Regions from separate parts of the Streptomyces sp. NPDC001868 genome, predicted to be linked through region 1. Evidence: riboswitches for the same ligand, from Rfam matches in the RefSeq annotation. Region 1 holds a riboswitch; each other region holds the start of a gene.
What was found. Region 1 has a riboswitch for cobalamin ahead of ABT147_RS35175 (energy-coupling factor ABC transporter permease). Riboswitches for the same ligand answer to the same signal wherever they lie in the genome.
Positions count from the first base shown of each region.

Region 2: it holds a riboswitch for cobalamin, as region 1 does, so the genes downstream of both, ABT147_RS10885 (ribonucleoside-diphosphate reductase subunit alpha) here and ABT147_RS35175 (energy-coupling factor ABC transporter permease) in region 1, are expected to answer to the same signal.
Region 3: it holds a riboswitch for cobalamin, as region 1 does, so the genes downstream of both, ABT147_RS21210 (cobalamin biosynthesis protein) here and ABT147_RS35175 (energy-coupling factor ABC transporter permease) in region 1, are expected to answer to the same signal.
Region 4: it holds a riboswitch for cobalamin, as region 1 does, so the genes downstream of both, ABT147_RS27735 (CbtA family protein) here and ABT147_RS35175 (energy-coupling factor ABC transporter permease) in region 1, are expected to answer to the same signal.

Region 1 is NZ_JBEOYO010000043.1:71,424-79,203, forward strand. It holds gene ABT147_RS35160 (energy-coupling factor ABC transporter ATP-binding protein) at 1-364, opposite strand, end outside; gene cbiQ (cobalt ECF transporter T component CbiQ) at 366-1,121, opposite strand; gene ABT147_RS35170 (energy-coupling factor ABC transporter substrate-binding protein) at 1,128-1,622, opposite strand; gene ABT147_RS35175 (energy-coupling factor ABC transporter permease) at 1,634-2,341, opposite strand; cobalamin riboswitch at 2,372-2,555, opposite strand; gene ABT147_RS35180 (DUF1775 domain-containing protein) at 2,775-3,509, shown strand; gene nicT (Nickel transporter NicT) at 3,769-4,920, shown strand; gene ABT147_RS35190 (substrate-binding domain-containing protein) at 5,060-6,178, shown strand; gene ABT147_RS35195 (MarR family winged helix-turn-helix transcriptional regulator) at 6,135-6,629, opposite strand; gene urtA (urea ABC transporter substrate-binding protein) at 6,867-7,780, shown strand, end outside.
Region 2 is NZ_JBEOYO010000007.1:62,815-70,594, forward strand. It holds gene ABT147_RS10855 (carbon starvation CstA family protein) at 1-144, shown strand, start outside; gene ABT147_RS10860 (YbdD/YjiX family protein) at 125-325, shown strand; gene ABT147_RS10865 (DUF3311 domain-containing protein) at 493-771, shown strand; gene mctP (monocarboxylate uptake permease MctP) at 768-2,393, shown strand; gene ABT147_RS10875 (nucleoside hydrolase) at 2,748-3,737, shown strand; gene ABT147_RS10880 (GNAT family N-acetyltransferase) at 3,835-4,341, shown strand; cobalamin riboswitch at 4,405-4,540, shown strand; gene ABT147_RS10885 (ribonucleoside-diphosphate reductase subunit alpha) at 4,663-7,086, shown strand; gene ABT147_RS10890 (ribonucleotide-diphosphate reductase subunit beta) at 7,086-7,780, shown strand, end outside.
Region 3 is NZ_JBEOYO010000017.1:64,821-72,600, reverse strand. It holds gene ABT147_RS21220 (putative cobaltochelatase) at 1-1,338, opposite strand, end outside; gene ABT147_RS21215 (cobyric acid synthase) at 1,517-3,034, opposite strand; gene ABT147_RS21210 (cobalamin biosynthesis protein) at 3,031-4,002, opposite strand; cobalamin riboswitch at 4,110-4,239, opposite strand; gene ABT147_RS21205 (hypothetical protein) at 4,562-4,873, shown strand; gene ABT147_RS21200 (hypothetical protein) at 4,917-5,138, opposite strand; gene ABT147_RS21195 (inorganic phosphate transporter) at 5,170-6,420, opposite strand; gene ABT147_RS21190 (lysozyme) at 6,654-7,403, opposite strand; gene ABT147_RS21185 (class II aldolase/adducin family protein) at 7,603-7,780, shown strand, end outside.
Region 4 is NZ_JBEOYO010000027.1:3,606-11,385, forward strand. It holds gene ABT147_RS27720 (metal-sensitive transcriptional regulator) at 556-873, shown strand; gene ABT147_RS27725 (heavy metal translocating P-type ATPase) at 954-3,272, opposite strand; gene ABT147_RS27730 (heavy-metal-associated domain-containing protein) at 3,386-3,679, opposite strand; cobalamin riboswitch at 3,832-3,985, shown strand; gene ABT147_RS27735 (CbtA family protein) at 4,029-4,298, shown strand; gene ABT147_RS27740 (DUF5134 domain-containing protein) at 5,042-5,902, opposite strand; gene ABT147_RS27745 (hypothetical protein) at 6,270-6,560, shown strand; gene ABT147_RS27750 (DUF6153 family protein) at 6,808-7,239, shown strand; gene ABT147_RS27755 (multicopper oxidase family protein) at 7,316-7,780, shown strand, end outside.

The DNA of each region.
Region 1 (7,780 bases):
GGGCCCGCACTTCCGCGTCGGACAGCCCGAGGTTCAGCGGCCCGAACGACACGTCCTGCGCGACCGACGCCGCGAACAGCTGGTCGTCCGGGTCCTGCACGACCAGTTGAACGGTCGTCCGCAGCCGGGTCAGCCCCTTGCGGTCGTACGTCACCGCCCGCCCCTCGACCGCCAACCCGCCCGTACGGGGCCGCAGTCCACCGCTGAGCAGCCGCATCAGCGTGGTCTTGCCACTGCCGTTGCGGCCCAGCAGGGCGAGCGCGCGCCCCTCACGCACCTCGAAGTCGAGATCGCTGAGCACGGCGGGACCGTCCTCGTACGCGAAGGACGCGCCCCGCAGGGCGACCAGCACGGGCTCGCTCATGTCAGCGGCCTTTCCAGGACGAATCCAGTACGAGGGTGAGGGCGGCCACCGCCGCGAGCAGGGCGACACTGGCCACGGTGAACCGGGCCGAGACCCGGGCCTCGGGCACCAGGACGCGCAGGGTGCCGTCGTAACCGCGTCCGGCGAGCCCGGTCTGCAGCCGGGCCGCCCGGTCGAAGGCCCGGACGAACGCGGTGGCGCCGAGGCCGGCGAGCGAACGCCAGGTGGCGGCCCGTGTGGTGTGCCCCAGCCGGGCCGCCTGCGCCTCCCGGATCCGGCGCACGGAGTCCAGGAGCAGGAAGCTCATGCGGTACGTGACCAGCGCGACGTCCACGACGGGCGCGGGCACCCCGGCCTTCACCAGGCGCGGCAGCAGGTCCGACATGGGTGTGGTGAAGGCGAACAGGAGGACGCCCAGGGAGGCCGCCGAGGTGCGCAGCAGCAACTCCCCGGCGCGGACCGGGCCGCCGTCGGCCAGGGTCACGAACCCGTCGGGCCCGCCGACCTGGACGAGCAGCGGCAGCGCGCCGGTCACACAGAAGCCCAACGGCACCCGGTAGGCACGCCACAGCCGACGGCCGGGCACGCCCGCCGGGCCGAGGAGCACGACGAGCGCGGTCAGCAGGACCAGGGCCGCGCCGGGCCAGGGCGGCAGCGAGATCGCGAGCAGGGTGAGGCCGAGCCCGAGCACGGCCTTGTCCACGGGGTGGCGGCGGCGCCAGCGACTGCTGTGCGCCGCCGCGTCGATCGGCAGCACGGGAGGTCAGGCCCGCCCGGCCGGGGGCTCCCCGGTGCCACCGGCCGGGCCTTCGTCGCCGGTGGCGGCCTTCGAGGCCGGTGCGACCGTCGCGCCCACCGGAGTCACCGGAGTCGCCGGGGTCGTCGGGGTCGCCGCAGCCGCCGGGGTCGTCGGAGCCGTTCCGGGGTCGTCGGCCCCGCCGCCCAGTCGCGCCAAGGCCTGTGCCTCGCCCTGGCGTCGGCCCCGGTGGACACCGAAGTAGTAGGCGAGGACGCCCGCGCCGAGCGCCGCCTGAAGGGCGAAGAGCGCCGACTCGATCTCGCCGGACGGCGGCTCGTACAGCGGGGAGAACCAGGGCTCGTAGTCCGGCTTGATCTCGGTGATCGCCGTCTCCGCCTCCGCGTCGGCGCCCGTGAAGGGTTCCTCCTTGTGGTCGCCGAGGCCGAGGGCCAGCGGCAGGACGGCGAGCGCGGCCACGACGAGCAGCAGCAGGGCGTTGATCTTCGTGTTCTTGTTCATGGTGTTCCTGCTCATCGGGCCACCGCCTCGGTCTCGGTCGCGGTGCGGTCGCGCCTGCCGGTGAGGAGCACGCCGAGCCGGGTCAGTTCGCCCTTGCTCGACTGCACCAGCAGACGCATCACGAGCACGGTGAGCAGGCCCTCGCTGACGGCGAGGGGGATCTGCGTGACGGCGAAGATGGAGCCGAACTTGCCGAGCGCGCCCAGGAAGCCGCTGCTCGGGTCGGGGAACGCGAGCGCCAGCTGCACGCTGGTGACGCAGTAGGTGACCAGGTCGGCGACGAACGCGCCGAAGAACACCGTGACCATCAGCGGCACATCGAACCGCCGCAGCAGCCGGTAGACGGCGTAGCCCGCCCAGGGGCCGACGATCGCCATCGAGAAGACGTTCGCGCCGAGCGTGGTCAGGCCGCCGTGGGCGAGCAGCAGTGCCTGGAAGAGCAGGGTGATGGTGCCCAGCACGGCCATGATCGGCGGCCGGAACAGGATGGCGCCCAGGCCGGTGCCGGTGGGGTGGGAGCAACTCCCCGTGACGGACGGAAGCTTCAGCGCGGACAGGACGAAGGTGAAGGCTCCCGAGGCACCGAGCAGCAGCGTGCTCTCGGGGTGCTCCTTGACCTCACGGGTGAGTGCCCGTACTCCGTGGACGACAAATGGCGCGGACGCGACGCCCCAGGCGATCGCGTGCGCCGGAGGAAGGAAACCCTCGGCTATGTGCATGGCTCAGCAGACCCTCTCCAGCACCTCGTGGATGGTTGACGCGCCTTGGCCGGTCTCCTGGCTTACGGGTACCACCGCCCGTGCTCCGCCTTCCCGGGTCACAAGGACCCAGTGGCTGTCCGTGAGGACTGGAGCCGGACTTCCCGATCACAGTGGCGAGGGCCGCACCGGCATGACACCGGATTTCCCGTTCACCAAGGCGTGGTGACAGTAGTGCCCATATAAGGGCGCTGACAAGCGGAGACGAGGGGCGCGCGGGCGCCGTGGAACAGCTCACACCACGGCGCACGCCCCACCACCCCCACGCCGCACACGAGCGCCCCCACGATGCCGACGGATGGCCGGAACCGCTCGCACACCTGGTCGCCCTTGGCCACAGGTCACGCCCTGCGCTTGAATTCACCCTTCACGCCGTCGGCACAGGGAGTCCGCAGTGCACCGCCCGACCTTGGTACGCAGTTCACGCCGTCTCGGCGTTCTCACCGCAGCCGCGTTCGCGGTCGCCGTCGCCACCGCGGGGCCGGCCGCGGCCCACGCGGAGGTCGAGGCGGAGGGCGCCCGCGCCCTCGACCAGAACGTCGAACTGACCTTCTCCGCGGAGTCGGAGTCCGCCTCGGCCGGCATCACCAAGCTGGAGGTGATCCTCCCCGAGGGCCTGGTCCCCGCCGACATCACCTACAAGGAGGGGCCGGACGGCTGGAAGTTCGCCCCCACCGACCGGGGCTTCACCGTCTCGGGCGCGAAGCTCGCGGTGGGGGAGGACGTCGAGTACGCCGTCACCGTACGGCAGTTGCCCGACGCCAAGTCGCTGGTCTTCAAGACCCTCCAGTCGTACAGCGACGGCAAGGTGGACCGCTGGATCGAACTGGAGGAGGAGTCCGGAGGGGACGGCCACGGCCACGGTCACCCGGCACCCCGTCTGGACCTGAAGGCCGCCGCGCCCGGCGCCGAAGTGGTGAGCCCCACCCCCTCGGAAGAGCCCACGACCGCCTCGCCCACGCCGGAGCCGAGCGCCGAGTCGTCGGCACCGTCGGCGGAGGCCGCCGCGGACAGCACCGACGACGACGGTGGCTCCCTCGCCGTACCCCTCGGTATCGGCGCGGTCGTCCTTCTCGTGCTCGGCGGCGGTGCCTGGTGGCTCCAGTCCCGCCGCGGAGGAACCGCCTGACGGACCCCAGGCCGCACGTCCGAACCCAAACCCGCAGGTCACATCGCTGGACGATACGAGGTGCCGCCGTCGCGGCGGCGGTGGCCCTCGGGGTCACCGCCTGACCGCGCGGTCCACTGGGAGAGCCTGGCTCCGGCCTCGGCCTGACCGAAACGTGGCACGAGCTTTACTGCGACCCAGTTGCAGCTACGACCACACCGCACAAAGCTGAAGGGGCTCGACACCACGCACGCGGCACGACAGGTAAGGCACCCGCCCCATGGCCACCGTTCCCGACACCGCCCGCTCGGCCCCCACAGATCAGGCAGATCGGTCAGATCAGGCAGATCAGGGCGGTTTCTCATGGCGTCGGATCCGTGCCTCGATGACCCGCGAGGAGTGGGCGAGTCTCGGCGGCATGGCCGGGTTCATCCTGGCGCTGCATGTCATCGGCTGGTTCACGCTGGTGGTGATCGTCGCCCCCGAGCACTACGGCGTCGGCGGCAAGACCTTCGGCATCGGCATGGGCGTCACCGCCTACACCCTGGGCATGCGGCACGCGTTCGACGCCGACCACATCGCCGCCATCGACAACACCACCCGCAAACTGATGGGCGAGGGGCAGCGCCCGTTGTCGGTCGGCTTCTGGTTCTCCCTCGGCCACTCGTCGATCGTCTTCGCCCTCACCTTCCTGCTCACCCTCGGCGTCAAGGCGCTCGCCGACCCGGTGCACGACGACGGCTCCGCACTGCACGACATCACCGGCTGGGTCGGCACCACCGTCTCCGGGACCTTCCTGTACATCATCGCGATCATCAACCTGGTGATCATGGTGGGCATCTGGAAGGTGTTCCGGGGGATGCGCTCGGGCGCCTTCGACGAGGCCACGCTGGAACGGCACCTCGACAGCCGGGGCTTCATGAACCGGCTCCTGGGACGGCTGATGAAGTCGATCACCAGGCCGTGGCAGATGTTCCCGCTGGGCCTGCTCTTCGGCCTCGGCTTCGACACGGCGACCGAGGTCGCGCTCCTGGTCCTGGCCGGTTCGGGAGCCGCCTCCGGGCTGCCCTGGTACGCGATCCTGTGCCTGCCGATCCTGTTCGCGGCCGGTATGTCGCTCCTGGACACGATCGACGGCTCGTTCATGAACTTCGCCTACGGCTGGGCGTTCGCCAACCCGGTCCGTAAGGTCTACTACAACCTCACCATCACCGGCCTCTCGGTGGCCGTCGCCCTCATCATCGGCACGGTCGAACTGCTCGGCCTCGTGGCCGAGAAGGCGCATCTGCACGGCACGTTCTGGGACCGGGTCTCCGGCCTCGACCTCAACACCGTCGGCTATGTCGTCGTCGGCCTGTTCTTCGTCACCTGGGCGGTCGCCCTGCTGGTCTGGCGGTTCGGGCGGATCGAGGAGAAGTGGACGACGGGCTGAACCCCGGCCCGCCCTCGCCCACTCGCCCGCCCGCCGGACGCCCGCCCACGCCCCGCGTCTTCGCGAGCCGCGCCTACGAATCGGTCTCGATCCGTGGCACCACCTGGGGCGCCGATGACGATCACGCCATCATGAGGCCATGAACCGGCCACCGCCGCGCCTCCACACCCCCGAGTGGTTCACGGCCGACGCCTCGACCCTGAACGTCGCCCTCGTCTACCCGATGCAGGGGCCCGCCGGCATCTTCGGCCCCACCTGCGGCGCCTGCGCACGGCTGGCCGCAGAGGAGGTCAACAAGGCGGGGGGAGTGCTGGGCAGGGAGCTGCGGCTGATCGAGGTCGACGGCGGGGCCGAGCCGTCGCGGGTCGCCGAGGACGTCGAGGCCCTGGTCGCCTCGGGCGCGGTCCAGGGCGTCACCGGCTGGCACATCTCCTCCGTACGCCAGGCGGTGGCCCCGCGCATCGCGCACCGGGTGCCGTATGTGTACACGGCGCTGTACGAGGGCGGGGAGCGCACCGAGGGCGTCTTCATGACGAGCGAGACCCCGTCCCGGCAACTGCTGCCCGCCATGCGGCTGCTCGCCGAGGCCCGGGGCACGCGCCGCTGGTTCGTCGTCGGAAACAACTATGTGTGGCCCCGCCGCACCGCGCGGGCGGCCCGGGGTTACGCCCGCGCGTGCCGGGGCCGGGTCTGCGGGGAGGCGTATCTGCCGCTGGGCACCGAGGACTTCGAGGACGTCCTGCGGCGCATCGAGCGGGCCGACGCCGACGGGGTCCTGATGCTCCTGGTCGGCAGTGACGCCGTCCGCTTCAACCGGGCCTTCGCCGCCTTCGGACTCGACCGGCGGTGTCTGCGGCTGAGCACGCTGATGGACGAGAACATGCTGATGGGCAGCGGCCCCGACGCCACCCTCGACCTGTACAGCACGGCCGGGTTCTTCGCCTCCCTCGCCGACCAGAACACCCTGGACTTCCACGGCCAGTACGCCGGCCGCTTCGGTATTGAGGCGCCGACGCCGGGCAGCCTCGGCGAGTCCTGTTACGAGGGTGTCCTGCTGCTCGCGGCGCTCGTCGAGCGGGCGCGCGCCCTGGACGTGACCGCGATCGGGGCGACCGCCGACACCGTCTCCTACGAGGGGCCGCGCGGCCTGCTGAGCCTGGACGGGCGGCATGTGCGCCAGCGCATCTACCTCGCGCAGGCGGACGGTTACGACTTCAACGTCCTCGCCCAGCTGCGCGCTCCGCACGACCCGCGGTGACCTTGCCCCGACCGTCGGCGGTACCGCCGCTCTCCAGGGTCCGGGCCAGCCGGTCCAGCAGCGGTTCGAGCCGTCTGCCGTCCTCGTCGGTCAGCAGCGGCTCCAACTCGGCCCAGTCGGCGCGTACTTCGCGGGACAGCGACTGCCAGCGCTCCAGGCCGCGCGGGGTGAGGTGGGCGAGGACCCGGCGCCGGTCCACGGGGTCGACGCGGCGGAAGACCAGGTTCTGGTCGACGAGTTGGTCGATCAGCTTGGTCAGGCTCGGCGCCGGCAGGAAGGCGTGCTCGGCGAGGGCCGTCATGTTGTGGCCCTGCCCGTCGGAGAGCAGGTCGAGGACCCGCCACGCCTCGACGGAACAGCCGAACTCGTCGAGCACGGAGTGCACTCGGCGCACGGAGAGGCGCTCGACACGGGTCAGCAGATGGATCAGTTCCTCGGGCCGCCTCGCCATCGCACTCCTCAACTCGCCTTCGGTCGCCCCCACGACGGTGCTGCCAGGACCTTACCTTCGATCACCCAGCTCCTGACAAACAAACCAGGAGTACATCCTTTCCCTGGGAAGTAACAAGTATTTCGTGGTCTCAGAAAAATACTTCCTCAGGAAACTGTTCTTCAATTGCCACGAAACGCGAGGGAAACAGTCTCCTCGCAGGCTGTGGTCGCACTTCAGCGACCTAGGAGGTACGGCATGTCCGGGATCGGCATCAGCAGACGCGGTCTCCTCGCGGGCGCCTCGGCGCTCGGCACGACCGCCGCCCTCAGCGCGTGCGGAGCCAAGACCGGAAGCGGCACGTCGTCGGCCGCCGGAGCACAGGCGGACACCTCCGGCGACACCGTCAAGGTGGGTCTGTTGAACTCACTGTCGGGCACCATGGCCATCAGCGAGGTCACCGTGCACAACGCGCTGCTGCTCGCGGTGAAGGAGATCAACGCCGCCGGTGGCGTCCTCGGCAAGAAGCTGAAGCCCGTCAGTCAGGACGGCGCCTCCGACTGGCCGACCTTCGCCGAGAAGGCGGAGGCCCTGATCACCGACGACAAGGTGGTCGCCACCTTCGGCTGCTGGACCTCCGCGAGCCGCAAGGCCGTCAAGCCGGTCTTCGAGCGCTACAAGTCGCTCCTGTTCTACCCCGTGCAGTACGAGGGCCTGGAGCAGTCCCCGTACATCTTCTACATCGGCGCCACCACCAACCAGCAGATCGTGCCCGCCCTCGACTACCTCAAGAAGCAGGGCCTGACGCGGCTGTACCTGGTGGGCAGCGACTATGTCTTCCCGCGCACCGCCAACAAGATCATCAAGGCGTACGCGGAGGCCCAGGGCATGAAGGTGGTCGGCGAGGACTACGCGCCGCTCGGCTCCACCGAGTTCAGCACCATCGTCAACAAGGTCAAGGACGCGGGCGCGGACGCCGTGTTCAACACCCTCAACGGTGACAGCAACGTGGCCTTCTTCAAGGAGTACAAGTCCGCCGGGCTGAGTGCCAAGAGCCTGCCGGTCCTTTCGGTGTCGATCGCCGAGGAGGAGGTCAAGAGCATCGGCACGCAGTACCTGGAGGGCCAGTTGACCGCCTGGAACTACTACGAGACCACGCCGGGCGCCGCCAA
Region 2 (7,780 bases), on a different contig from region 1:
CGCCGCCCCGCGCTGTCCACGCTGAGCGAGGCCAAGTACGTCGAGTCGAAGATCGTCGCCCCCGCCGGGCTGATCCCGACCAAGGAGGAGAAGGAAGAGGAGGCGACGGCACGTGCTGCGGTCGGTGCTGGGCAGGGCGGCTAGGGCGGCCAGGGGCGTGCGCTGGTACGTACGGGAGCTGACCGACGAGTCCGCGTACGACCGCTATGCGGAACATCTGCGCACACACGACCCCGACGCGCCGGTGCCGACCCGGCGGGAGTTCGAACGCATGCGGATGGACCGCCAGGAAGCGGACCCCCGGCAGGGGTTCCGCTGCTGCTGAACCCACCGCCGAACCCGCTGAACACACAACCTCCGCATCCGATATCCGGACTGGGGGTTCCATACGACGGAACCCGTCCCTTACATTTCCTGCGCGTTAAGCAGGTGATCAGTGGTGACCGGTGCGGTCACCAGTGCGGTGATCAGCGAGGGGACGGAAACCGGGACATGTCGGAAGCGCCTGAAGTGAGACCACCAGGGCCACCGGTGGTGACACCTGTCAGGGTGGTCATCGCCCTGTGCCTGTTCACCCCGTTCGTGGCGATGCTCTGGGTCGGCTCGTACGCCAAGACGGACCCGGCGTTCATCGGCATCCCCTTCTTCTACTGGTACCAGATGGCCTGGGTGCTCATCTCCACCGCGCTCACCGCCACCGCGTACGTCCTGTGGCAGCGTGACCAGCGGGCCCGTAGGTCCGAGACCAAGGACGGGGGTGCCGCGCGGTGAAGGACGGCGTGAACGGCGTGGCACTCGCCGTCTTCATCTTCTTCTTCCTGGCCGTCACGGTCATGGGCTTCCTGGCCGCGCGCTGGCGCAAGGCCGAGAACGACAGCCTCGACGAATGGGGCCTGGGCGGGCGGTCGTTCGGCACCTGGGTCACCTGGTTCCTGCTCGGCGGCGACCTCTACACGGCGTACACCTTCGTCGCCGTCCCCGCGGCCATCTACGCGGCGGGCGCGGCCGGCTTCTTCGCGGTGCCCTACACGATCCTCGTCTACCCGCTGATCTTCACGTTCCTGCCCCGCCTGTGGTCGGTCTCCCACAAGCACGGCTATGTGACGACCTCGGACTTCGTACGGGGCCGCTTCGGCTCCAAGGGCCTGTCCCTTGCGGTCGCCCTCACCGGCATCCTGGCGACGATGCCCTACATCGCCCTCCAACTCGTCGGCATCCAGGCCGTGCTGGACGTGATGGGCGTGGGCGGCGGCGAGAACACCAACTGGTTCATCAAGGACCTGCCGCTGCTGATCGCGTTCGGTGTCCTGGCGGCCTACACCTACTCCTCCGGTCTGCGGGCGCCCGCGCTGATCGCGTTCGTGAAGGACACCCTGATCTACATCGTCATCGCGGTGGCGATCATCTACATCCCGATCAAGCTCGGCGGCTTCGACGACATCTTCGCCAAGGCCGGCGAGGCGTACAGCCAGACCAACCCGGCGACGGACAAGCCGCGCGGCTCCCTCGTCCCCGGTGACGCCAACCAGTGGACGTACGCGACCCTGGCCCTCGGCTCGGCCCTGGCGCTCTTCATGTACCCGCACTCGATCACGGCGACGCTGTCGTCCAAGAGCCGCGAGGTCATCCGCCGCAACACCACGATCCTGCCCCTGTACTCCCTGATGCTGGGCCTGCTCGCCCTGCTGGGCTTCATGGCGATCGCGGCCGGGATCCAGGTGCAGAACGGCCAGCTGGCGATCCCGCAGCTGTTCGAGACGATGTTCCCGGACTGGTTCGCGGGCGTCGCCTTCGCGGCCATCGGTATCGGTGCGCTGGTCCCCGCGGCGATCATGTCCATCGCGGCGGCGAACCTCTTCACCCGCAACATCTACAAGGACTTCATCAAGCCGGACGCCACGCCCGCACAGGAGACCAAGGTCTCCAAGCTGGTGTCCCTGCTGGTGAAGGTCGGCGCCCTCGCCTTCGTCCTCACCATGGACAAGACGGTCGCCATCAACTTCCAACTGCTGGGCGGCATCTGGATCCTCCAGACCTTCCCGGCCCTGGTCGGCGGCCTCTTCACCCGCTGGTGCCACCGCTGGGCACTCCTCGCGGGCTGGGCGGTCGGCATGCTGTACGGGACGATCGCCGCGTACGGGGTGGCCTCGCCCACGCAGAAGCACTTCGGGGGCTCCTCGGCGGAGATTCCCGGGATCGGTGAGATCGGGTACATCGGTCTGACGGCGTTCGTGCTGAACGTGGTCGTCACGGTCGTGCTGACGTTCGTCCTGCGGGCCGCCAACGCCCCCGACGGCATCGACGAGACCCGGCCGGAGGACTACACGGCGGACGCGGGCGACGCGGGCGTCCAGGTGGAACTGCCGCCGGCGACGGCGGGGTCGAGCCACTAGGTTCGCGTACCGGATTCCGGGGCGGCGCGGGGTGTCTTTCGCCCCCGCCGCCCCTACCCGTCCCATCCCCCAGGGGCGGTGCCCCTTCGACCCCCTTCGCGCTCCGCGCGGGATGGGTGGGTGAGTGAGTGCGGGTCCGGTGGGGGCTGGTCGCGCAGTTCCCCGCGCCCCTGAAAAAGCAGGGGCTGCGCCCCTCGCTTTTCGCCCCGAAAGGGCCGGAGGCCCTTAAGGGGCGCGGGGAACTGCGCGAGAAGCCCCACGCACCGGCACCTTGGGGGTCGAAGGGGCGCAGCCCCTGTTGGATGGGACGGGTAGGGGCGGCGGGGGCGAAACCCATCCGGCTACGCTGGCCGCGTGACCGCTCGCACCCCGATCGTCCTGGACAGCGACCCCGGCATAGACGACGCCGTAGCCCTGCAGTACCTGCTCGGCACGGACCTGTGGGACCTCAAGGCCTACACATCGGTCGGCGGCAACCTCCCGGCAGCGGCCACATACGCCAACGCCCGCGCCCTGACCCGAGCCCTCCGCATCGACGCCGACGTCCCCGTACACAGAGGCACGGGCCGCCCCCTCTCCCGCCTCCCCTACCGAGAGGCCTCCGCCTTCCACGGCCCGGCGGGCCTCGGCGACGAAACCCTCCCCGACTCGACGGCCCCGCACCCCACGGAGTCGTCCGCACAGGCCCTCCTGCGGCTCTCCCGGGAGTACGAGGGCGAGCTGACCCTCTGCGCGACCGGCCCGCTCACGAACGTGGCCGTCGCCCTGCTGGAGGACCCGGACTTCGCCCGCCGCATCGGCAGGTTCGTGTTCATGGGCGGCGCCGCCCACGTCCCGGGGAACATCACCCCGGTCGCCGAGTTCAACATCTGGGCCGACCCGGACGCCGCCGAGATCGTGCTCTCCTCCGGCATCCCGTTCACCATGGTCGACCTGGACGCCTCGCACCGCTGGCTGTTCCGTCCCGCCGACCTCGCCGCGCTGGAGGCCGCGGGCCCGGGCGCGGCCCTCGCCGCCCGGCTGATGCGTACCTACATGGACGCCTACACCCGCCACGGCGGCGACGGCACCTGCCCGCTGCACGATCCGCTGGCCGTCGGGGTCTGCGGGGACGAGGCGTTCATCGAGGCGGCCGAGGGGGCGGTCGTCGTGGAGTGCGCGAGCGAACTCACGCGCGGCCAGACCGTGTTCGTGCCGGCCGCCGCCCACCGCGTCCACTACTCCGAGTCCCCCGCCCTGACCGCCCGTCTCGGCGCCACGGGCCGCGTCGCCCTGGGGCCGGGCACACGCGACTTCAGCAGGGACTTCGTGGCGACGCTGCCGCGGTGGCCTGCGGTGGGCTGAGCGGAACACACCCGTCCGGGTCGGATCATCGGACAAGTCTTCGCCCCTGTGGACAACTGCGGGCCCCGCTCCCGCCCGCTGATGCACACTGCGACGCATGGACATCACGATCAGGCCCGTGGCCCCGGACGAGTACACCACCCTCGGCGAGACCACCGCGCAGGCTTACCTCGGCGACGGACTCCTGGACTTCGGGGAGAGCGATGCGTACCTCGTCGAGCTGCGCGACGTGGCGAAGCGGGCCGCAGCGGCCGAGGTGCTCGTCGCCGTGGCGGACGGCCGGGTGCTCGGCGGTGTGACCTTCGTCCCGGCGGGCGGCCCCATGGCCGACATCGCCCGTGCGGGAGAGGCCGAGATACGGATGCTCGCGGTCGATCCGGAAGCGCGTGGGCGGGGTGTCGGCGAGGCCCTCGTGCGGGCCTGCGTGGAGCGCGCCCGGGCCGTGGAGGGCTGCGTCCGCGTGGTGCTGTCGACCCAGCGGAGTATGCACGCCGCCCATCGCGTCTACGAACGCCTGGGCTTCACCCGCACACCGGAGCGCGACTGGAGACCTCTCCCCGACCTCTACGACCTCACGCTGATCACCTATGAGTTGACGCTCTGACACCCTGCGAAGTCGATGGCGACACAACATGTGGGGGTGCCACCGCGCCCCGGCACTAGATGTATGCTCATGCTCGCTGTCGCCGCAGGGGAATCCGGTGCGAATCCGGAACTGTCCCGCAACGGTGTACTCGCGTGCGTACATCTCCATTTGCGCACGCCTGTTCAGTCCGAACACCTGCCGACAGCGCACCCGGCCGTCCGGTCCGGGTGCCTGACGTCCGGGCCTCGTGGAATGGGCCGGTGGACGCGACGCCGCGTGCGCTCGTGTGCTGCCGCCTGCCCTCCGCAAGGCCCCTTGCCGAGCGAGGGAGAGCCCCACGTGACCATCGCGCCAGCCGACCCGGTTTCAGCCGATTCGGTTTCAGCCGACCTGGCTTCAGCCGAACCGGCGACGGAGACCGACGGTCCCGGGACCGCGTTGCTGCGGACCCTGACCGAGCTGACCGTCGACCTCCCCGACGCCGATCCCGGCCGGGTCGCCGCCGCCGCGTTGCGAGGCCGGTCCTCGCGTGCGGCCTCCGCCGAGATGATCGTGGAACTGCGAGAGCTGGCCACGGAAGCGGCCGCGGGACTCATCTCCGAGGACCCCGCCTACTCGAAGCTGGCGGCCCGGCTGCTGGCCATCGGCATCCGCGCCGAGGCCGCCTCGCAGGGGGTCACGACGTTCACCGAGTCCATCGCCGTCGGCCACCGGGAAGGTCTCGTCGCCGACCGCACGGCGGAGTTCGCCCGTGTGCACGCCGGGCGTCTCGACGCCCTGATCGACCCGGCCGGCGACGACCGCTTCGGCTACTTCGGCCTGCGCACCCTCCACAGCCGCTATCTGCTCCGGCACCCGATCACCCGCAAGGTCATCGAGACGCCCCAGCACTTCATGCTGCGGGTGGCGAGCGGCCTCGCCGAGGACGACACCTCCCGTGCCGTCGACGAAGTCGCCGCGCTCTACCGGCTGATGAGCCGCCTCGACTACCTCCCCTCCTCCCCCACGCTCTTCAACTCCGGTACGCGCCACCCCCAGATGTCGTCCTGCTACCTCCTGGACTCCCCGCTGGACGAGCTGGACTCCATCTACGACCGCTACCACCAGGTGGCCCGCCTCTCGAAGCACGCCGGCGGCATCGGCCTGTCGTACTCCCGCATCCGCTCGCGCGGTTCGCTGATCCGGGGCACCAACGGGCACTCCAACGGCATCGTGCCGTTCCTGAAGACCCTGGACGCCTCGGTGGCGGCCGTGAACCAGGGCGGCCGGCGCAAGGGCGCCGCGGCGGTCTACCTGGAGACCTGGCACTCCGACATCGAGGAGTTCCTTGAGCTGCGCGACAACACCGGTGAGGACGCCCGGCGTACGCACAACCTGAACCTGGCGCACTGGATCCCGGACGAGTTCATGCGCCGGGTCAACGCCGATGAGCAGTGGTCGCTGTTCTCGCCGTCCGACGTGCCCGAGCTGGTCGACCTGTGGGGCGAGGAGTTCGAGGCCGCGTACCGCGCGGCGGAGGCGAACGGCCTGGCGAAGAAGACCATCCCCGCCCGTGATCTGTACGGCCGCATGATGCGCACCCTCGCGCAGACCGGCAACGGCTGGATGACCTTCAAGGACGCGGCCAACCGCACGGCCAACCAGACGGCCGAGCCGGGCCATGTCGTCCACTCCTCCAACCTCTGCACGGAGATCCTGGAGGTCACGGACGACGGCGAGACGGCGGTCTGCAATCTGGGCTCGGTGAACCTGGGCGCCTTCGTGGACCGGGCGACGGGCGACATGGACTGGGAGCGGCTGGACGAGACCGTCCGCACGGCCGTCACCTTCCTCGACCGCGTCGTCGACATCAACTTCTATCCGACCGAGCAGGCGGGCCGCTCCAACGCCAGGTGGCGCCCGGTCGGCCTCGGCGCGATGGGTCTCCAGGACGTCTTCTTCCAGCTGCGCCTGCCCTTCGACTCCCCGGAGGCGAAGGCGCTGTCCACCCGGATCGCCGAGCGCATCATGCTCGCCGCGTACGAGGCCTCCGCCGACCTCGCCGAGCGCGGCGGCCCGCTGCCGGCCTGGGAGAAGACCCGTACGGCCCGTGGTGTGCTGCACCCCGACCACTACGGCGTCGAGTTCACCTGGCCGGAGCGCTGGGCGGCCCTGCGCGAGCGCGTCGCGACGACGGGCATGCGCAACTCCCTGCTTCTCGCGATCGCGCCGACGGCCACCATCGCGTCCATCGCGGGTGTGTACGAGTGCATCGAGCCGCAGGTGTCCAACCTGTTCAAGCGCGAGACGCTGTCGGGCGAGTTCCTCCAGGTCAACTCGTATCTGGTGGCCGAGTTGAAGAAGCTCGGAGTGTGGGACGCGCAGACCCGGGAGGCGCTGCGCGAGTCCAACGGCTCGGTGCAGGGCTTCACCTGGGTGCCGCAGGACGTCCGCGACCTGTACCGCACGGCCTGGGAGATCCCGCAGCGCGGCCTGATCGACATGGCCGCCGCCCGCACCCCGTATCTGGACCAGTCCCAGTCGCTGAACCTGTTCCTGGAGACGCCGACCATCGGCAAGCTCTCCTCGATGTACTCGTACGCCTGGAAGTCGGGCCTGAAGACGACGTACTACCTGCGCTCCCGCCCGGCGACCCGTATCGCCCGCGCGGCCCAGGCCCAGGCCCGGCAGCCCGAAACGACCATCCCCGTCCAGCAGGCCGGCTCGGAAGACGCCGTCGCCTGCTCCCTTGAGAACCCCGAGTCCTGCGAGGCCTGCCAGTAATGTCCAGCGACCAGAACCTGCTCGACCCCGGCTTCGAGCTGACTCTCCGTCCCATGCGCTACCCGGACTTCTACGAGCGCTACCGGGACGCGATCAAGAACACCTGGACCGTCGAGGAGGTCGACCTCCACTCGGACGTCGCCGACCTGGCGAAGCTGTCCGAGGGCGAGCAGCACATGATCGGCCGGCTGGTCGCGTTCTTCGCGACGGGCGACTCGATCGTGGCGAACAACCTCGTGCTGACCCTCTACAAGCACATCAACTCCCCCGAGGCGCGGCTCTATCTGAGCCGCCAGCTCTTCGAGGAGGCCGTGCACGTCCAGTTCTATCTGACGCTCCTGGACACCTACCTGCCCGACCCGGAGGACCGGACGGCGGCCTTCGCGGCGGTGGAGAACATCCCCTCCATCCGCGAGAAGGCGGAGTTCTGCTTCAAGTGGATGGACTCGGTGGAGAAGCTGGACCGCCTGGAGTCCAAGGCGGACCGCCGCCGCTTCCTGCTCAACCTGATCTGCTTCGCCGCGTGCATCGAGGGCCTGTTCTTCTACGGCGCCTTCGCGTACGTCTACTGGTTCCGCAGCCGAGGCCTGCTGCATGGTCTGGCGACGGGCACCAACTGGGTGTTCCGCGACGAGACGATGCACATGTCCTTCGCCTTCGAGGTGGTGGACACCGTCCGCAAGGAGGAGCCGGA
Region 3 (7,780 bases), on a different contig from region 1:
CCCGGTCGTGCGCCCGTGCTCGGTCCGCGCCCGCGAACGCCGCCCGGCGGCACCCTCCCCGAGCCCCGGCACACTCAGCACCTTCGTACGAAAGGGTTCGGCGGCCCGTACGGCGGACTGCTCCCCGGCGGCGGGCGCCTGCGCCGGCACGCCCTCCCCGGACTCGGGCTGAGCACCACTGTCGCCGCTCTGCGGCCCCTCGGACTCCGGAGCGGGCGGCTGCCCACCACCGGGCCCGTCGGGATCGGGGTCGGGGTCGGGGTCGGGATCGTCGTCCTGCGAGTCGGTCGAGTCGGTCGAGTCGTTCGGGTCCTGCGAGTTCTGCGGCGGTTCCGCGTACTCCTCCAGCGTCTCGTCGAGCTTGTCCTCGTCGAGGCCGGGCGCGTCGAACGGGTTCCGGCGTCGCCTGTGCGGCAGCGCGAGCAGTGCGGCCTGCCGCACATCGTCCGCGAGCACCTCGGTCCGCCCGGCCCACGCGGCGAGCGCGGTCGCCGTCCGGGCCATCACGATGTCGGCCCGCATCCCGTCCACCTCGAAGGCCGCGCAGGTCGCCGCGATCTGCCGCAGCACCCCGTCGCCCAGCACCACCGACGGCAGCAACTCGCGTGCGGCGACGACCCGTTGCCGTACGTCGGCCTCCTCGTCCGCCCAACGGGCCGCGAAACCCGCCGGATCGTCGTCGTAGGCGAGCCGCCGCCGGACGACCTCCACCCGCTGGTCCGGCTCCCGCGAGGCGGCGACCTCGACGGTCAGCCCGAACCGGTCGAGCAACTGCGGCCGCAGCTCGCCCTCTTCGGGGTTCATCGTCCCGACGAGCAGGAACCGCGCGGCATGCCGTACGGAGACGCCCTCGCGCTCCACGTACGAGGCGCCCATAGCCGCCGCGTCGAGCAGCAGGTCGACCAGGTGGTCGTGGAGGAGGTTGACCTCGTCGACGTAGAGGATGCCCCGGTGCGCGTCCGCGAGCAGGCCCGGCTCGAACGCCTTCACGCCCTCGGAGAGCGCCCGCTCGATGTCGAGGGCGCCGACGAGCCGGTCCTCGGAGGCGCCGACGGGCAGTTCGACCATGCGGGACGGCCGGGTCTCGAACGCCGGTTCGTGCGGCCCGTCCGGGCACGCGGGGTCCGGATTCGTGGGATCGCAGGAGAACCGGCACCCGACGACGACCTCCACCTCCGGCAGCAGCGCCGCGAGCGCCCGCACGGCGGTGCTCTTGGCGGTGCCTTTCTCGCCGCGCACGAGCACACCGCCGATGCGCGGTGAGATGGCGTTGAGGAGCAGGGCGAGTTGCAGGTCGCCCTGCCCGACGACGGCGGTGAAGGGGAAGTGCGAGCTCACGCGTTGGTCCCTCCTACGGGTGAATGGGTGAGACGGGGGTGGCTTGGTGGCTCATGGGCGATCAATCTGGTGCCGTGCTCCCTGCCCGAGCGGGGATGGCCCGGCCATGTCGCCTCGCATGGGCGGCGTTCTCGTCTGCTCCCCGCGCCTGCGGGGATTGCCGGAGACAGGGGCGCCCTCATCCGGGCACCCCCGGCGCCCCCGGCGGCACGAACGGCAACCCCGCCGGCGCCCCCGACTCGATGAGCCGCCACAGCGCGTCCGTGTCCGCGTGTTCCTCGATCAGATCGCCGAGCCGGTCCAACTGCTCCTCGCGCAGCGCGGCGAACGAGGTGTCGGCGGCCGGTACGAAACGGCGCCCCGAAGCGGCGGCCACCTCGCGCAGGAAGGCCCGCCGGAACCCGTCCGACTCCAGCGACCCGTGCCAGTGCGTGCCCCAGGTCTGCCCGACCCGACAGCCGTCCAGGAAGGCTTCCCCGCCCAGCACTTCGGCGACCCCGTGATGGATCTCGTACCCCTCGACCCGCTCCCCGAGGGCCTCACCGACGGGCCGCGTCAGCGTCTTCTCCTCGGCGAACCGCACCCGGACGGGAAGGACTCCCAGCCCCTCCACCCGCCCCCGCCGGCTCTCGACGTCGTCCTCGATGTGCTCCCCGAGCACCTGGAACCCGCCGCAGATCCCGAGCACCGGCCGCCCCTCCGCCGCACGTCGCAGGACGGCGTCAGCGAGGCCCCGCTCCCGCAGCCACTCCAGCGCCCGGACGGTGCCCCGGGTCCCCGGTACGACCACGAGGTCGGCGTCGGCCAGTTCCTCGGCCCGGTCCACGAACCGTACGACGACACCGGGTTCGGCGGCGAGCGCGTCCACATCGGTGAAGTTGGACATCAGCGGGACCGCGCACACGGCGACCCGCAGCACGTCCTCCCCGACGGGCGGCGCGACGTTCGACTCCCGGACCGTCCCGCGCAGCGAGACCCGCAGTCCGTCCTCCTCGTCGATGCCGAGCCCGTGCCGGAACGGCAGCACCCCGTACGTCCGCCGTCCGGTGAGCCCGTGCAGCATGTCGAGCCCCGGCTCCAGCAGGGAGACGTCGCCCCGGAACTTGTTGACGAGGAACCCGGCGACGAGCGCCTGGTCCTCGGGCGAGAGCAGCGCGACGGTCCCGAAGAAGGACGCGAACACGCCCCCACGGTCGATGTCGCCGACGACGAGCACGGGAAGCCCGGCGTTCCGGGCGATCCCCATGTTGACGATGTCGGTGCGCCGGAGATTGATCTCGGCGGGGCTGCCGGCCCCCTCACAGATCACCGCGTCGTACGTGCTCCGCAACTCGGCGAGACACTCCAGCACGGTCCCGAGCAGCCGCTGTTGCCGTCCGCCGTGGTACCCGCGCGCACTCATCTCCCCGACGGGCTTGCCCAGCAGCACCACCTGACTGCTGCGCTCACCCCCGGGCTTCAGCAGCACGGGGTTCATGAGCGCGGTGGGCTCCACCCGGCAGGCCTGCGCCTGCATGGCCTGGGCCCGCCCGATCTCCGCGCCCTCCTTCGTCACGAAGGAGTTGAGCGACATGTTCTGCGCCTTGAACGGCGCGACCTTGACGCCCTGCCGCACCAGCCACCGACAGATCCCGGCGGTGACGACACTCTTCCCGGCATCGGAGGTCGTCCCGGCGACCAACAGCCCGCCACTCATCCCTGACTCCTCGACCGCCGCGCCGAGCGCCCCGCGACGCGCCCCCGCAGCACCGCCGCACCCGCACCGACCCCCAACGCGAGCCAACTCACCCGCCGGGACAGCCGCACAGCCCGCTCGATGTCCCCCACGACGACGGCCCGCCCCTCCCCATTCAGCACCGGCCGATGCTCGACCCGCCCCCCGTACGACAACGTGCCCCCCAATCGCACTCCGAGCGCCCCCGCGAACGACGCCTCCACCGGCCCCGCGTTGGGACTCGGATGTTTCCCCGCGTCCGCCCGCCAGGCCCGTACGGCACCCCGGGCGTCCCCGCCGACGGCGGCGGCCAGCATCGCGGTCAGCCGGGCACCCGGCCAGCCCACGACATCGTCGAGCCGCGCGGAGGCCCAGCCGTACCGCCGATACCGCTCCGACCGGTGCCCGACCATGGCGTCCAGCGTGTTGACGGCCCGGAACCCCACAAGCCCGGGCACACCCGCGACGGCCCCCCACACGAGCGCCCCCACCACCGCGTCGGAGGTGTTCTCGGCGACGGACTCCACGACGGCCCGCGCGATCCCGTCCGCGTCGAGCGCCTGCGGATCCCGCCCGCACAGATGAGGCAACCGGGCACGAGCGCCCTCAAGATCCCCGGACTCCAAGTACCGCCCGACGGCCCGAGCCTCGCGCCCGAGCGAGGTCCCCCCGACAACGGCCCAGGTGGCGGCGGCGGTCAGGGCGACGGAGGCCGTACGCGACGGCCGTACGGCGGACGCGGCGGCGGCTCCCAGCGCCACGGCGCCGCCCGCGCACACCGCGGTGTGCAGCGCGCCCCACCCCCGGTGGTCCCGCCACAGCACCCGCTCCACGGCACCGGCGGCCCGCCCGAACGCGGCGACCGGATGCCCCCGGCGCGGATCGCCCAGCAGCAGATCACCGAGAAGTCCGGCGGCGGCGCCGTACGCGAACACGCGATCGGCACGCATCGGTTCAGCCGTTCACGGGGTCGGGCAGGGACCGGGCGTCGAGCCCCGACGGGCAGCCGCGCATGGCGCACATGGCGATGTGTCCTCACTCAGGGTGTCCACGCCCTGGTTCGACGAGACCGACGGCGAGAGTTCCTGGCTCCCGGGAAGGGCTTCGAGAAGCTCCCCCGGTGACAGTGGCGGGACCGCGCCGGACTCGCACCGGCTTCCTCTCCTGCCGTCGTACATGGCCCCGGCAGTCCACCACGCCCCCGGAAGACCCGTCAACTTGCTGTTGACCTGCGGCGCAGCGGTGTGCTGAGGCCCACACCGCCGAAATCCCGTCAGACACCCGAATCGGCTCCTTCCGCGCTCTTCCCCGATGCCCGGGCCGGGAACACCTGAGGGAACGACAGGAAGTGGCCGCCGGGCCGAGCGCGTCATGGTTCGTGACGCGAACTCACACAGTGACGCGCTGCTCGTCTACCGCTACGCGCCGTGGTGTGGTTTTCTGGCGGGGCTTGTGGACCCGGGAGCGGGCGGATCGTGAAGTTCCGCCCGGGGGACGGGAGGTGCGCACATGGCAGACCGAGCGAGGGGAACCGCCTCGGCACGCACGGGGAAGTCGGACGCCTGGCGAGAACGGGTGACCGAGGCCGCCCCACTGGCTCTCTTCTGCTCCGTGATGGGCGTGCTGTCCGTCGGAGCGGGCGCCCTGGCCGGGCTTCTGGTGCCGGGCGGTGATGTGCGGGCCCTGGTCTGGCTGGTGGTGACCGTCCTCGGTGCCGCCGGGGCCGGCCTGTGGTGGGGACTGACCCCGGTCACGGAACGGCTCCGGGTCCTGAACCGGGCGCTGGGGGAGGCGCGGCCCCGAAGGCCGCACCACCGCTGACGAGGCCGCCCCACGGCCCCGAAGGGCCGTGGGACTTCCGGGCTCAGGTCATGATGAGCGAGATGCCGTACGCCACTGCCGCCGCGCACAGCGCGAAGCAGACGTACGCCCCGGTGGTCGCGAGCGCCACCGAGTCGCCCCGGGTCGACGCCTCCTCCCGCTTGGAGAGGCCGACGATGCCCAGGGTGAAGAGGCCGACGAGGGCCACGGTGACCACGAGGCTGACTCCGAAGACGGAGCCGAGGGCTGCCCAGTCGATGTGCATGGTGGTGATCTTCCTCAGGGGGTCGCGGGGCTCAGACGGCGGGCGTCGGCGTGGACGCGTTCGCGGAGGCCGTGGTCTCGGCGGCGGGGGCCGGGATGGTCGCCGTGAGGTCCTCGGTCACGGTGCCGGCCGGCGGCGGTGTCACGGCCGCCATCGCCGTGGTCACCACGCCCGGCGACTCCTCGGCGTCGTTCACGTTGGTGTGGTCGATGACCTCACGGCGTGAGACCACCCAGATCGCGGCGCTGGAGGCGACGAGGAAGACCGCGACGACGGCGGTGCCCCAGCTGCCGAAGGACGTCACCCACTCGGCGAGCGCGGCGACCAGCGCGGCGGCCGGCAGCGTCAGACCCCAGGCGACGAACATCCGGGTCGCGGTGGACCAGCGGACCACCCCGCCCTTGCGGCCGAGGCCCGCGCCCATCACGGCACCGGAGACCGAGTGCGTGGTGGAGAGCGAGAAACCGAGGTGCGAGGAGGCCAGGATGACCGTGGCCGCGCTGGTCTGGGCGGCGAAGCCCTGCTGCGGCTGGAGGTCGGTCAGGCCCTTGCCCATCGTGCGGATGATGCGCCAGCCGCCGAGGTAGGTGCCGAGGGCGATGGCCGCGCCGGCGGAGACGATGACCCACACCGGCGGGTCGGAGTCGGGCGCGAGGGCGCCGCCGGCCACCAGGGCGAGGGTGATGATGCCCATCGTCTTCTGGGCGTCGTTCGTGCCGTGGGCCAGCGAGACCAGACCGGCGGAGGCGATCTGTCCGGCGCGGTAGCCCTTGCCGGAGGCCTTCTCGCTGGTGTGCCGTCCGAGCCGGTACGTCAGCCGGGTGGCGAGCAGCGCCGCGACACCGGCGACCAGCGGGGCGGCGACGGCGGGGATCAGCACCTTGGTGACGAGCACGTCACCGTGGACCGAGCCGACGCCGACCGAGGCGATGGTGGCGCCGATGAGGCCACCCATCAGGGCGTGCGAGGAACTGGAGGGGAGCCCGACGAGCCAGGTCAGCAGGTTCCAGAGGATGGCGCCCACGAGCGCCGCGAATATGACCTCTGGCTGTATGCCGGACTCGTCGACGAGCCCCTTGGAGATGGTGTTGGCGACCTCTATCGAAAGGAACGCGCCGACAAGGTTGAGCACGGCGGACATGGCCACCGCGACCTTGGGCTTCATGGCGCCGGTCGAGATGGTGGTGGCCATCGCGTTGGCGGTGTCGTGGAAACCGTTCGTAAAATCGAACGCAAGCGCGGTGATGACCACGATCGCGAGGATCAGCGAGAAGTTTTCCATTTACCCGGTCTTCTTTTGGATGTCAGTGGCACGTGGACCGTAGGCAACCTGGGTGAACGGAAGATGAACTGGGACGGGCGCGGGGGTGTAGTGAATGCGGTGCCGCCGTTCCGCTTGTGTGTCGGCGGATGTGTCGAGCTCGACGGAGCGGCGGCCTGGCGTTCGAACTGAGGCGGAATGCCGAGGTCCGGTGGCTCTTCGCCCCTCGGCGGACACCCGCGCCCCTCGGTGCGTCACCCCTTGGCGAACTCCTTCAGCCGGCCCGTCGAGCCGTTGAAGAGATTCTGGTCACCCGGCAGGCTCCCGCTGCCGTTGTCGTACTGCCAGATCGTCCAGAACTTCCACCCCGCCGGGAGCTCCCCGGCCCCCGAGGAGTCGTACCGGGCCAGCCACAGCGCGTGGTTCCGGCCGAAGGCCGCGCTGTTGCCGGTGCAGGTCTTCCACCAGTGCGTGGTCGTGTAGATCACCGGACGGCGGCCCGTGAGGCGCTTGACCTCGTCGCTGAACGACGCGATCCAGCCGACCATCCGGCTGTCGCTCAGTCCGTAGCACTTCTTCTTCTTGTCGTACGGGTTGTACTCGATGTCGAGGGCCGGCGGCAGCGTCCGGCCGTCCGCGCGCCAGCCGCCGCCGTTGTCGACGAAGTAGCGGGCCTGGGCCTTGCCGGACGACCGGTTCGGCACCGCGAAGTGGTACGCGCCGCGGATCAGGCCCGCGCCGCGCGAGCCGTCGTACTGCTGGCCGAAGTACGGGTTGCGGTAGGTGGTGGACTCGGTCGCCTTGACGTAGACGAACTCGGCGCCCTTCGACCTCGCGCTCGACCAGTCGACCTTCTTCTGGTGCGAGGAGACGTCGTGCCCCTTGGGCTTGGCGGCGGCCGAGACGGGGATCTCGGCGAGCGCGGTTCCCCCCAGGGCGAGTGCCGCGACGGAGGCGGCGAAGGCGCGGTTGCGACGACGGGACGGCTGAAGAGTTCGGGCCATTGGTTTCCCCCCGGAATGGCTGTTTGTGCGACAAAACATCCGGAGGCTACTGGAAGATCACCGAATCCCGGTCGATCACCGGCCAATCACCAACACCGGGCGATGTATGCGTACATGGGCTCTTCCGGAGGCCCGCTCTCGGTCCTGCAGTGCCCGCGCCCGGGACCCGGCGACGCGATCCGCCTGGCAGGATCACGGCATGGCTGAGCAGCGGAGCGGCACCCGGGACGAGCGGGACGCGGGTGGGGATTCTCGGGGTGCGCGAACCGTACGGCGGCGGGGCGTGCCGGACGACGTGGCGCGCGCGTGGGACGAACTCGTCGCGACGGCCCGCCGGACGGTGGCCGACGGTCTGGTCGTCGGCACCTCCGGCAACG
Region 4 (7,780 bases), on a different contig from region 1:
CCGCCGTCACCGCCGTCGAGCGCCTGGTCCGGCATTCCGCACGCCACCTTCCGTCGCCGCTGCAGCGACCTGATCGGCACCCACTTTCAGCCCCGCTTCCTGGCTTCCGCCCAGCCAGCGTCAGAAGAAAGCCGACCGTGCCAAGGTGCAGGACGGGCTGGACTCTGCCTGGAGCGCGGCCGGAATTGAGGGCGTGGTCGTCAAAGGGGTCGCACAGCTACCTGCCGGGCGAGCGGCCCTGGGCCTCTATGACGATGCCGGCGGCCTGCGGACGGTCACCCCTCTGTCCGGAGACGTCGCCCCCACTGGTGGCTCGGCCCCGCCTGCGACTGGATCGGCGGCTACCTCGGCGCCCTCTACGATCCACAGCGTTTTCCCGCATGGGACGCACCACAAGAGGTCCTACGTCGTGATCACCGACAAGACCCTCCCGCGGACCGCGCAGACGGCGCAGACGGCTGAGGAGAACCTGAGGCGATCCTCCTGGTGCAGGATCTGAATCGCGAACGTGCATCCACCCCCTCCTGCCGTCGCCAGGTAATACCCTTGAAGGGTATGAAGCAGCTGGAGCAAGTCGAGGCCGAGCAGGCGGCGCCCGGGTACCACGACAACAAAGACGCCGTCCTCAAGCGGCTCCGCCGTGTCGAGGGTCAAGTGCGTGGCCTGCAGCGTCTGGTGCAGGAGGACACGTACTGCATCGACGTGCTCACCCAGGTCGCGGCCACCACCAAGGCCCTCCAAGCTGTGGCGATGCAGCTGTTGGAGGACCACCTGGGGCACTGCGTGCACGACGCCATCGCGGCCGGAGGAGACGAAGCCCAGGACAAGGTCGCCGAGGCTACGCAGGCCATCGCCCGGCTCATGCGCACCTGAGTCCGGCCCGAGCGGTTTCCGCACGGCGAGGCGCGCGACCGGAAAGGCCGCGCGCCTCGCCAGTGGGCGTCTTGTCATATCTACTTGAAGGACCGCAGCCGCAGGCTGTTGGTCACCACGAACACCGACGAGAACGCCATCGCGGCGCCCGCGATCATCGGGTTGAGCATGCCGAAGGCGGCGAGCGGCAGGGCCGCGACGTTGTAGCCGAATGCCCAGAACAGGTTGCCCTTGATGGTGGTCAGGGTCCTGCGGGAGAGCCGGATGGCGTCGGCGGCCACCCGCAGGTCACCGCGTACGAGAGTCAGGTCGCCTGCCTCGATCGCCGCGTCCGTGCCGGTGCCCATGGCCAGGCCGAGGTCGGCGGTGGCGAGGGCGGCCGCGTCGTTGACGCCGTCGCCGACCATCGCGACCGTACGCCCCTCGCTCTGCAGCCGCTTGACGACGTCGACCTTGTCCTGGGGCAGGACCTCGGCAATCACCTCGTCGATGCCGACGGCCTTGGCGACGGACTCGGCGACGAGTTGGTTGTCGCCGGTCAGCAGGACGGGCGTCAGGCCCAGACAGCGCAGCTCGGCCACTGCCTCGGCGCTGGTGTCCTTGATCGCGTCGGCGACGGTGAGGACGCCGCGTGCCTTGCCGTCCCAGGCTACGGCGATCGCCGTACGTCCTTCTGCCTCTGCGGCGGCCTTGGCCTCGGCAAGCTCCTGGGGCAGCTCGATGACCCTCCCCCACTCTCGGCTTCGCTCGAGTGGGGGGACCCCCATCTTGAGCAGCTTCTCGCGGCCGACGAGCACCGCGTGTCCGTCGACGACGCCCTGCACGCCGAGGCCGGCGACGTTCTCGAAGTTCTCCGGGACCGGCAGACTTCCGGCTCGCTCGGCCGCCCCGGCTGCGATGGCCTGGGCGATCGGGTGCTCGGAAGCGTGCTCCAACGCGCCTGCCAGCCGCAGCAGTTCGCCCTCGTCCACGCCCGGTGCGGTGAACACGTCCTGGAGGGTCATCCGGCCGGTGGTGACCGTGCCCGTCTTGTCCAGGACGACCGTGTCGACGCGGCGGGTGGACTCCAGGACCTCGGGGCCCTTGATGAGGATGCCGAGCTGGGCGCCGCGCCCGGTGCCGACCATCAGGGCGGTCGGCGTGGCCAGGCCCAGGGCGCAGGGGCAGGCGATGATCAGGACGGCGATGGCGGCGGTGAAGGCGGACACGGTGTCGCCGGTGGCTCCGAGCCAGACTCCGAACGTGGCGACCGCGATGAAGATGACGACCGGTACGAAGATCCCGGAGATCCGGTCGGCGAGCCGCTGCACCTCGGCCTTGCCGTTCTGCGCGTCCTCGACGAGCTTCGCCATCCGTGCGAGCTGGGTGTGCGTGCCGATGCGGGTCGCCTCGACGACGAGCCGGCCTCCGGCGTTGACGGTGGCGCCGGTGACGGCGTCCCCTACGGTCACGTCCACCGGCACCGACTCGCCGGTCAGCATGGAGGCGTCCACTGCGGAAGCGCCCTCGACGACGGTGCCGTCGGTGGCGATCTTCTCTCCGGGCCGTACGACGAAGCGGTCACCGACAGCCAACTGGCCAACGGGGATGCGTACTTCCTGGCCCCCGCGCAGCACCGCGACGTCCTTGGCGCCCAGCTCCATGAGCGCCCGCAGCGCCGCACCCGACTTCCTCTTGGCGCGAGCCTCCAGATACCGCCCGGCGAGGATGAACGTGGTCACTCCGGCCGCGGCCTCCAGGTAGATGGAGGAGGAGCCGTCCCCGCGGGAGATGGTGAACTCGAAGCCGTGGCGCATGCCCGGCATCCCGGCGTGTCCCCAGAACAGCGCCCACACCGACCAGCCGAGCGCGGCGAGTGTGCCGATCGACACCAGCGTGTCCATGGTGGCGGCGCCGTGCCGGGCGTTCGTCCAGGCGGCCCGGTGGAAGGGGAAGGCGCCCCAGACGACGACGGGAGCCGCCAGGGTCAGAGACAGCCACTGCCAGTTGTCGAACTGCAGAGCCGGAACCATCGCCATCAGAACGACAGGCACGGTGAGCACCAGCGAGATGTACAGGCGCTGCCGCAGGGTCAGCAGTTCACCGTCCGCCGCCGGAGCGGTCTCTCCCTCGCGCTCTTCGGTGATGGCGGAAGCGGGCGGGGGTGGCTCCTCGGCGGTGTAGCCGGTCTTCTCGACGGTGGCGATCAGGTCGGCGACCTCGACGCCCGCCGGGAACGAGACCTTCGCCTTCTCGGTGGCGTAGTTGACGGTAGCGGTGACGCCGTCCATACGGTTGAGCTTCTTCTCGATGCGGGCGGCGCACGAGGCACAGGTCATGCCGCCGATGGAGAGCTCGACCTCGGCGGCGGGCGCGGGCGCCGTGCCGGTGAGTGTCTTCTCGGGAGCCGTGCTGGTCATGGGCTTATCTCCAGGGGGAGGCCGGGACGTACGGCGTCCGTATCAGCGGAGCGGTACGTCCCGGCGCGGGAGGAATTCGCTGTCCGGGGCCTTGGGCGGCCTCGAAGGGAGCGTCAGGCGCGGCCGACGAGCTCGTACCCGGCCTCGTCGACGGCGGCGCGGACGGCCTCCTCGTCGAGTGGGGCGGCGGAAGTGACGGTCACCTCGCCGGTGTCGGCGACAGCGTTGACCGCGGTGACGCCGGCGAGCGCGGAGATCTCCTGGGAGACCGCGCCCTCGCAGTGGCCGCAGGTCATGCCGGTCACCTTGTAGCTGGTGGTGACGCCGACGCCCTGGACATCGACCGTGTCACCGGAGCCGCAGGATCCGCAGCAAGAGCCGGAGCTGGAGTTCGTCTCAGTGGTCATGGCTACTTCCTCAGGGTGTGGATGCGTGAGTCGTCCTGCGCGGGAGAGGCGTTGTTCCCCGTCCTCTCCCACGGACGCCAACACTATACCCCCTAGGGGTATTCTCCCCAGTGTGGCGCTGCCCGCTCGGTCTGGTCGGTGCGATCCGTCTACCGCTAATGTGCTTAGTAGGTGTCGCGACGTGCGGCGAACAACTTCACATCGAAGCGACGGTGAGCAGGAACCCGGTGAGAATTCGGGGCGGTCCCGCCACTGTGACCGGGGGTGCCCCGGGAGTCGGACGCTGACCCGTCGTCCTCCTGAACTGGTCGTCCACCCGCTGCGAGACGGCCTGATCGCCGCCGCGGCCGTGAGCCTGGCACTGGTCGCGTTGGACGCGGTGTTCTTGGACCAGGGCGCGCTGCTGTCACCGATGCTGGGCAAGATCGCGACATCGGCCAACTACATTCACGAGTTCGCCCATGACGGCCGGCACCTACTCGTCCGCTATCCGGCCAACCCGCCGGGGGCGGGCGATCCGGGGACGCTCGACACCCGGGTGAACGCGTGGCTCGCCGCCATGGCGATCGGAGTGATCGCCGTCGCCCTGGCCTGGCGCGTCCATCGGTGGCTGGAGTAGCACGGTCGTCCCGCGCCGCTGTGCCAGCTGGCTGTGACGGCCATCGTGCTGGCCGCGCTGGCGTCGCTGTTCGCCCTGCCGGACAGCCCTGACGCGGTGACCGCCCCAGCCGCGCTCGTGTGGGACTTCAGGGTGCTCTCGGCCGCCTCCATGGGTCTGCTCTGGGGCGGGCCGGCCGTGGCTTCGGGTTGCTCGGGGTGGGGGCGGCCCATGCCCGGACGACGGCGAGCGTGCGTACGGCGGCCGCGCCTGTCGCCTGACGCCCAGGTGGGATGACCTCGGTCGTCGCACCCGCGAGATGTCCGCGTCGACCGAGTCCTTGATGGCTCAACGGACGATCAGGGTGCCTTTCATCTCCGGATGGAGGGTGCAGACGAAGCCGTACTCGCCGGCCTCGGAGGGGGCGGTGAAGGTCCCGGATTCCCCACCGGCGATGTTCCCGGTGTCGAAGGCATCGCCGTCCGTGGCTGTGAGGAGTGCACGGCGGAGTCCTTGTTCACCACGGCGACGTTCTCGCCCGGCCGCACTTCCGGACCAGCCGGGCTGAACGCGAAGTCCTCCATCGTGATGCGGAGCGCGCCTGCGGACTTGATGAAGGAGGCGCTGACGAGATGGCGGGGCTGGGCGAGGTCGGAGAGGAGTCGTCGTCCCCGTTGGCGCAGGCGGTCGCGAACAGCAGGGCGGCGATTGCCCCAAGAGCCAGTGGGGCGGCACGGCGGCGGCGATGCAGTGGCCAGGAGGCCTCACACGGCCATCATCAGCAACATCGCGGACATGGTCCCGCCCATGCCGATGTGGGCCGCCAGCGCAGCGTCGGGCGCGGCCCCGAGTTTGCGGCGCCGCCCGTGGCCCGTTCGCTGTGCTGTCCGTGCCCTCTCCCACGCCGAGATCGTCAGCGAGGCCAGGAAGACCAACACCGTGTCCGGCATGGCCAGCAGCCAGCGGCCCAAACTGCGTGAGCTCGAACCCCGGCTGCCCCGGCCGGTGCCCCGGACCTTGGCCCACACGGACGCGCCGACCGACAGCAGGAAGTACACGGCGAGGGCCACGACCAGGAACCGCCACACCGAAGTGGACCCGGCGGAGGCGGTGGCATCGGCTGCGGTGTGCGTCATGCCGTGCGTGTCCGCCCCATGCGTGGACCCCATACCCTCCATGGACTCCATGCCGGCCATCTCATGCGTGTGCGTCGCGTTCGCCGTGTTCTCCATGCCCGGCATGTGCGCCATCGAGTGCCCGCCGCCCAGGGCGAGCACCGGTCCGGACGAGGTGCTTGTCATTGCGAGCGTCATGATCACCATGCCGGCACTACCGACGATGAGGTGGACCCAGTGCCGACCGTGCTTCCATCCGCCTTCGCGCGCGTGCCTGGCCGCCATCGCGACGCCTCCGAGCCCGAGGAGGGCGAATGCCCCTGACCACCACATGCCGTAGTCCGCATACCAGGCGACGGTCGCGGGCAAGGCCATCGCGGCCATGCACAGCCCCATCAACAGGTCGCCTCCGGCCGCGAGCCGGGTCACGCCGCTGGTGGTCACCAGGCGGACCGCGCTGACGGCGGCCACCAGGGCGGAGACCAGCGCGATGGCCCAACTGAGAGCCATGGTTCCCATCTTCACCTTCCCGATCGTCCGAACACGGCCGGACTGCGCTGCCGACGCAGCCTCGCCGCACAGAGCACTCGTGGGCGTCTCTTGGGCTGCCAACTGCTAGTGCCCTTAGTACGTCCCGGGGTTGGAGAGCGTTCAGGGTGCCAGTGGGATTTCGCGGCGCGGCGACGCGGAACTGCGACTTCAGCATTGCTAAGTGATGTCGGTCACGCTATGAGTGCGAGTGGGACACCATGCTGGGACGCCATGCGCGACGTCCGTCGTTCGTCAGACCGCTGGAAGCCGTGGAGACGACCTGCGGCGGAGAAACGCAAGCCGCGCCGCTGGTCGCGGCAGCCAGCGAACAGGGGGGATCAACGTCGTGCGTCTGTCGCGCCCGAGCCTGAGCGTCGTCCGTAGGCCGCGGCTACTGCCGCGTACCCGCACAGGGCAGCGGCGGCTGGTGCGGGCGGTCGCCCTGTGCCAAGAGCCGGGCGTCCACTCGTACGGGCTCAGCGCGGTCGACCACCACGACGCGGTCTGGTGCTACGGCGCCACCCGCGAACTGTTCGCCGCGGGCAAGGCGTCCCAGGATGCGGCGTTCGAGCCGGACCCCCAGTTCCTCGGGCCGGGGGGGGCGGGTGTGGCGCGGGCGCTGGTCCACGACCGGTGATGACGTGAGGTATCCCGCTGGTTCACGGGTTGTTGGGTGTGCCAGACTTGCTCCTGGTGCTACTAATGGATTTCGTAGCATCATCGAACCCTTCGGGCGGGTGGCCGTGGGCGGTGCAACAGGAAGCGGCGCGCAAGTGCCGGTATTGCCCACGGCCACCCCTCCGTAACCACGGCTGTCGACCAGGCATTAGGGTACCCCCTGGGGGTATGATGCTGATTCGGTGAGCACGGCACAGGTGGAGGGCATGGCTATTCGGTCAGCTGACAGCGGCGGCATAGCCGCCCGCTGGGCCTACGGGGTGCTTCTGACCTGGTGCGTCACGCTGGCCGTGCTCGTTCACCACGAGACGACCGCAATGAGCGTCACGTCGATGCCGAGCGCAGCCCATGGCCTGATGCCCCGGACGGCCCATGCCGCTCATGTGATGCCGGAGGAGACGGCGCCGGCGGTCTCGGGCCACTCCTCGCACAGCGCCGACGTCAACGGAGGGTGCTTCACTCCCGGGACGCAGCACTGCGCCACGGGGAGCGTCTCCTCCGTACAACTCGCCGTACCCGCCTCGGTCGCGTTCGATCCACTGGCGAACCCGCGTCAAGCCCTGACCGAACACGCGCCTGGCGCCGCGGTCGGCCGAGCCCCGCCCGATCTGTCTGTCCTCTCGCAACTGCGCATATAGGCCGCGCCGGACGGCGCGCGATGTGCCGTTCCCTCCGCGACCACGTCGGCAGTTTCGAATCAGAGGACACAACGCAATGAACAGCATCGACCGTCGCTCCATCCTGCTCGCCGGGCTGGGAGTCGCAGGCGCAGGAGCACTCGCTGCCTGCACCGACGCGAGTGGCACCGGCAGCGGCAACACCTTGGTCAACCCTTCCGCCTCGGCAGTCGCCGCCAAGGAGAAGAAGCGCAAGAGCACGGGACGCGAGCAGAAGCTCACCCTGACCGCCGCGTCCGCGAGGATCGACCTGGGCGGTGGCGTCATGCCCAGGACGTGGGCCTTCGACGGACGCACCCCGGGCAAGGAGGTGCGCCTCTCCGTCGGTGACACCCTGGTCGCCGAGCTGTCGAACCAGCTCCCGGACAAGACGGCCACGTCGATCCACTGGCACGGCATCGCCCTGCGCAACGACATGGACGGCGTGCCGCCCGCGACCCAGACCGCCGTCCGGGCCGGCTCGGCCTTCACCTACAAGTTCGTCGCCGACGCCCCCGGCACC